2 regions of the Lysinibacillus sp. JNUCC-52 genome follow, and region 2 is predicted to be linked to the other one. Evidence: riboswitches for the same ligand, from Rfam matches in the RefSeq annotation. Region 2 holds a riboswitch; the other holds the start of a gene.

Evidence for each region. Region 2 has a riboswitch for thiamine pyrophosphate ahead of thiW (energy coupling factor transporter S component ThiW). Riboswitches for the same ligand answer to the same signal wherever they lie in the genome.
Region 1: linked by a shared signal. The riboswitch ahead of thiC (phosphomethylpyrimidine synthase ThiC) and the one ahead of thiW (energy coupling factor transporter S component ThiW) in region 2 are both predicted to bind thiamine pyrophosphate.

What each region holds. Positions count from the first base shown of each region.
Region 1 is NZ_CP065546.1:2,550,354-2,553,572, reverse strand. Features, by position in the region: gene JNUCC52_RS12640 (methyl-accepting chemotaxis protein) at 1-9, shown strand, start outside; gene JNUCC52_RS12635 (AEC family transporter) at 265-1,194, shown strand; TPP riboswitch at 1,242-1,356, shown strand; gene thiC (phosphomethylpyrimidine synthase ThiC) at 1,505-3,219, shown strand, end outside.
Region 2 is NZ_CP065546.1:1,855,817-1,859,035, reverse strand. Features, by position in the region: gene JNUCC52_RS09495 (VWA domain-containing protein) at 1-1,237, shown strand, start outside; gene thiW (energy coupling factor transporter S component ThiW) at 1,295-1,786, opposite strand; TPP riboswitch at 2,008-2,115, opposite strand; gene JNUCC52_RS09485 (MFS transporter) at 2,171-3,219, opposite strand, start outside.

The DNA of each region.
Region 1 (3,219 bases), 690 kb from region 2:
CTTGCTTAATGATTTTTAAATTGTAGTAGGTAGTAGGAATCGCCGATAAAATCATGGAAATCGCCGATGACCTTTGCTGAATCGCCGATACCCTGTGGGAAATCGCCGATAAAACTTCTTTAATATCCTTTGTAGATAAGTTGAGATTGAGGCTGTCCTTTTCTAAGGACAGCCTCTTTTTATAGCAACAGCTTGAGCCGAGAGTGGCATTGACCTAGTTTGCGAACAGTTTTACTATAGAAAGATGAAAGGGGGTCGCCTCACATGATGTATCTCGGTATGATTTTCTTTAAAATTGTTGCACCTATTTTGGTGTTGCTTGTACTTGGTGCGTTTTTACAAAAGAAATTTCAATTTAACTTAAAAGCACTATCTCAGCTTATTACATATTGTTTTATGCCAGCAGCTGTGTTTGTAAATTTATATGAAACAAGTGTGGAACTATCGGTGCTAGGTGAAGTGGCGCTATTTATTGTGCTTTTTATTGGGAGTCAGATGTTGCTTGGTCATTTTATAGCGAAGGGACTAGGCTTAAAGAAAACCGAGGCAGCTGTATTTAAAAATAGTGTTGTCCTTATTAACTCTGGCAACTATGGTATTCCAGTGGCACAAATGATTTTTGTGACACAACCAATTGGGGTGGCAATTCAAGTTATTCTCGTTATTTTTCAAAATGTAACGACCTATACATATGGTTTATATAATTTAATTTCTTCAACAAAGTCAGGCATGGCCATTGTGAAGGACTTTCTAAAAATGCCGATTATTCATGCGCTCATTATAGGTGTAGCAATGAATTTCTTTAATATTGGCATTCCCCAATTTATTCGTATTCCAATTGACCACGTTGCTGATGGATTTATCGCTGTTGCTCTTATTACGCTTGGTGCACAGCTATCTCAGCTTGAAATTAAATCAATGTTCAATAAAACTGTGTTTGTCAGCTGTTTTACACGTTTAGTAGTAGGACCTGCCGTTGCATTACTTATAATTTTTGTTCTCGGCTTAGAGGGTGTTGTGGCCCAATCGCTCTTTATTGCAAGTGCATTCCCAACGTCGCGTAATAGCTCGAGTTTAGCGCTTGAATATGATTTAGGGTCAGAAACCGCTGCACAAACAGTGCTTTTTTCGACGATTGTTAGCTGTATTACAGTAACAATTGTAATTTATTTGGCAGAAATGCTTTTTACTTAATGACTTCCATCTATTAGGAATATCTGTTACACTAGCATCAAACTGAATAGCTTAACTAGGGGAGTCCGATGAGTCGGGCTGAGAGGGAAACACATTGAGGTTTCTTGACCCTTTGGACCTGATCTGGCTCATACCAGCGTGGGAAAGTTAATGAACTTCGCACTCCTTATACTTTGCGATAAATGTAACCTTACATGTACAGCCGGATCCAATATTTTTTGGATTCGGCTTTTTGTTTGTAATGCTACTTGTTGGAGTGGGCTAGATTCGGTCCTTTTCATAATTTACGAAAAAGGGAGCGGAATAGTAAATGACAACAGTTAGCGAAAAAAACATGAACATTATGACAAGCTTTGACGGGAGTAAAAAAGTATATGTAGAAGGAACACGATCAGATATTTTAGTGCCAATGCGTGAAATTAAGCTAAGCCCCACAACAGGGAGCTTTGGTGAAGAGGAGAATGCACCAGTAAGGGTATATGATACGAGTGGCCCTTATACAGATCCTACTTACAAAGTGGATATAACAAAAGGTTTGCCAGCTTTGCGTAGTGCGTGGATTAAAGAACGGGGCGATGTAGAGGAATACGAGGGACGTACCATTAAGCCTGAGGATAATGGTTTCCGCAATGCTGATGACCCGCGCATAAAGGAAAATGTTTTTCCGAACCTTTCTCACAAACCTTTACGTGCGAAAAAAGGCCGCAATGTGACTCAACTGCATTATGCAAGACAAGGAATTATTACTCCAGAAATGGAATTTGTGGCGATTCGTGAAAATTTAAAACCTGAATTTGTTCGTGCGGAAATTGCTGCGGGCCGTGCTATCATGCCATCTAATATCAATCATCCAGAGGCAGAACCGATGATTATCGGTCGTAACTTCCATGTAAAAATTAACGCTAATATTGGGAATTCAGCAGTAACCTCATCCATCGCTGAGGAAGTTGAAAAAATGACATGGGCAACACGATGGGGTGCTGATAATATTATGGATTTATCTACTGGTAAGCACATTCATACAACTCGTGAATGGATTATTCGGAATGCCGCTGTGCCTGTTGGAACAGTACCCATTTATCAGGCGCTTGAAAAGGTAAATGGCGTTGCCGAGGATTTAACGTGGGAGGTGTATCGGGACACGCTAATCGAGCAGGCTGAACAAGGGGTTGATTACTTCACGATTCACGCAGGTGTGTTGCTGCGCTATGTACCGCTTACAGCTAATCGTGTAACGGGCATTGTATCGCGGGGAGGCTCAATTATGGCACAGTGGTGTCTATTCCATCATCAAGAAAACTTCTTATATACTCATTTTGAAGAGATTTGTGACATTATGAAAACATATGATGTAGCCTTTTCATTAGGGGATGGTTTACGACCTGGCTCAATTGCAGATGCCAATGACGAGGCGCAGTTCGCAGAGCTTGAAACGCTAGGGGAGTTAACGCAAATTGCGTGGAAGCACGATGTACAAGTGATGGTAGAGGGACCTGGGCATGTGCCAATGCATCTTATTAAGGAAAATATGGACAAGCAATTGGAAGTTTGTAAAGAAGCACCGTTTTATACATTGGGTCCTCTCACAACAGATATTGCGCCTGGCTATGATCACATTACGTCAGCAATTGGTGCGGCAATGATTGGCTGGTTTGGAACAGCCATGCTGTGCTATGTAACACCGAAGGAACATTTAGGGTTACCAAATCGAGAAGATGTCCGTGTAGGTGTAATCACATATAAAATTGCCGCACATGCTGCGGACTTGGCTAAAGGACATCCTGGTGCCCAGCAGCGAGATGACGCTCTTTCAAAGGCTCGCTTTGAGTTTCGTTGGCGCGATCAGTTTAATTTATCGTTAGATCCAGAGCGAGCTGTAGAATATCATGATGAAACATTACCAGCAGAAGGAGCGAAAACGGCACACTTTTGCTCAATGTGTGGTCCTAAGTTTTGCAGTATGCGAATTTCTCAAGATATTCGTAACTATGCGAAAGAAAAAGATTTAAATACGACAGAAGCTAT
Region 2 (3,219 bases):
TTGGGAAATCATCGAAACGGCCCCCCTTGGTAATAAAGAGGAAGCAGTCGATACGATTTTATCAGTGACGCCTGGTGGGGGTACGGAAATATATAGCTCCCTTTCAGCAGCATATGATAGTTTGGCAGATTTAAAATTGCAGAGAAAGCATATTATTTTACTAACAGATGGACAGTCACAATCAGGCAATTATGAGGATTTAATTGAAAATGGGAAGGAACAAGGGATTACACTTTCTACAGTGGCGATTGGACAAGATGCAGATGGCAACTTACTTCAGTCATTAAGTGAAATGGGTAGTGGTCGTTTCTATGATGTTATTGATGAACAAACAATTCCTTCAATTTTATCCCGTGAAACAGCGATGATTTCCCGTACTTATATAGAGGACAATCCGTTTTATCCTACAATTTATAATGCAACTGGATGGAATACACTATTTGCAAAAGGTGTGCCACAAATGAATGCATATATTGGCACGACGGCAAAGCAGGGAGCTGCTGTGATAGCTGAAAGTGAGAAGGAAGACCCTGTATTGGCCCAATGGCAATATGGGCTTGGTAAAACTTTTGCTTTCACATCAGATTCGACAGGGAAATGGGCTGGTGACTGGGCAAGATGGCAGGAATGGGGATCATTTTGGCAAACAATCATTTCGCAAATGCTACCAAGCTATAATGATGTGGCCTATGATGTACGACTCGATACAGACGGCTCATTTCTCATCACTGATCCGACAAATGAAGCAGCGTTTTTAGATATTGTCGCTGTCGATGAAGCGGGTGAGGAGCTTGATTTACAGCTTGAAACGATTTCCGCATCGCAAGTACGGGCAGTAGTGCAAGCGAAACCAGGATTGATTTTTTTCCGTATTGCTGACGAAGAGCAGGCTATTTACCAGGCTGGTCTAAGCGTACCGTACAGTGCAGAATATGAATTACGTCCTGTGAATGAAACACTTGTCGAGCAACTAACGAAGCAAACGGGTGGCTCTGTCTTGAAAGAACCACAAGACGTGTTCCGTAATTTCACCAACAAAGGAGCAGAGCGCCAAAATATTGCAACATGGTTACTATTAACGGGGATGCTATTATTCTTCGTAGATATTACGATTCGACGCTTTGGATGGAGCTTTATAACAAGGAATAAGAAAGAAAAGCCTGTTGAAGAAGCGACTGTCCAGTCAGAGGATACGAATGTTGCACAGTTATTAAAAGGCATGAAAAAACGCTCATAAATAAAAAACGATGGCACAATGCAAAAAGCATGTGTCATCGTTTTTTTATAAACATAGCTATTTCGTAATAAGAAAATGGGGCGCAGTTTTCCGTAGACTGCTAGCCATCATCATGCCAAGAACGGCCCCGATTAAACTAGATGTAAAAAATGCAGGCATAAAAAATAATGCACCGACAGACGTTCCCATAAATAATTGCGCATATGGAACAGCGACTAATGAGGCAAGAATACCTGTGCCAAATACTTCACCAGCACCAGCAAGCCAATTGCTGCGACTGTATTTATAAGCAAAGGCCGCACATGCTGCACCGATGACGCTTCCAGGAATCGCTAAAAGGGAGCCTGTGCCTGTTAAGATACGAATCAATGCTGTAACTATAGCAACGACGATAGAAGGCATAGGACCTAATAGAATGGCACAGATGACGTTGATCGCATGTTGTACAGGATAGGCACGTGCAATGCCAGTTGGAATGGAGACAAAAATAGAGCCTGCTACTGCAATAGCTACTAATAAAGCCATAGTAGTTAGTTTTCGAATAGACATGATAGTTACTCCTTTTAGTTTTGTGCGATGAATCGCCGATAGAACTCAGTGAATCGCCGATAAAATGTGAGAAATCGCCGATAAAACGGGGCAAATCGCCGAGAGACCTCACAAAATCGCCGATAAAATCGGACAAATCGCCGATAGCACTGCCTGATGAATACAAAAAAGCCGCTTCCTAGTAACGAAAGGAAGCGGCCTTGCATTTTTAAATTACACAAAAGCAAGTGTCGCCACTTCCCTCCGCTAGTGTGAACTAGATCAGGTTCAAAGGGTCCGTATATGAACATATACGTCTCAGCCTTGTAAAGACTCCCCTAGTGGTGTTAAACGATTTAATTTTTCGATAATAAATGTACCATATTTGAAATAATTGTCAATGGACTAATTTGAATCAGGATGCATAAGATGTGGAGCCTTTTTTACGGTCCAAATGAGCGCTAGTAAGAAGCATGTCATTAAAATAATCGACCCGAATATATACGGACTGTTCATATCCCAGTCAAATAAAAGACCCGCAAGTGCAGGACCAATCATATTTCCAAGACTCATATAGGCATTGGTAAGTCCAGCGGCTAAGCCTTGCTCATTGCCAGCAAGCTTAGAAATCAGTGTGTTGACTGCTGGACGAATAAGTGTTGTTGCCGTAGAGAAAATTGTTGCGACAACTAAAATTAATGCGAAGCCAGAAACAAATAATATGAGGAAGATTGCTACAGCAGCAATAAATAAATTGACTAATACAACTTTCATTTCCCCATAGCGCTTAAAGAGTGGTGTGATAATGAACATTTGCACAATAACACCGAATGCGCCACCTACAGTTAAGATGATTGCAATATCTGGAGGTGTATAGTTAAATTTCTCGGTTACAAATAATGATAATGTCGTTTGGAAATTGGCGATTCCGAACGAAAACACTAGCATAATAATAAGCATGACAAAGTAAGGCATTTGGACTGAACGCGCCATCTGCTTCGCAAGATTTTCTTGCTTTTGTGCTTTTTGAGCAGCAGTTGGTTTTGTAGAAGGTAATAACACCAACGAAAGGATAGAGGCTATAATAGCCGCTCCTCCAGCCATAAAGAATGGGAAATGCAAACTAACTTTAGAGAGGAACCCGCCAATACCTGGTCCAATCATAAAACCAAGAGACATAGCAGCACCTAACATGCCCATCCCTTTACCTCGTTCTTCATACGTTGTGATATCTGCTACAAATGCCATAATTGGAGGTGCTATAAAGGCAGAACCTAGCCCTCCTAAGAAACGAGCAACAAAAAGCATCCACACATCTGTAGATAGCCCAAATGAAATTTGCCCAATACCAGTTACAATCAGACCAAAAACAATCAAATTTTTTCGACCATATCGATCCGAAAGATTCCCAGCAATTGGAGAAAATATAAACTGTGCAAAGGCGAACGTTGCAA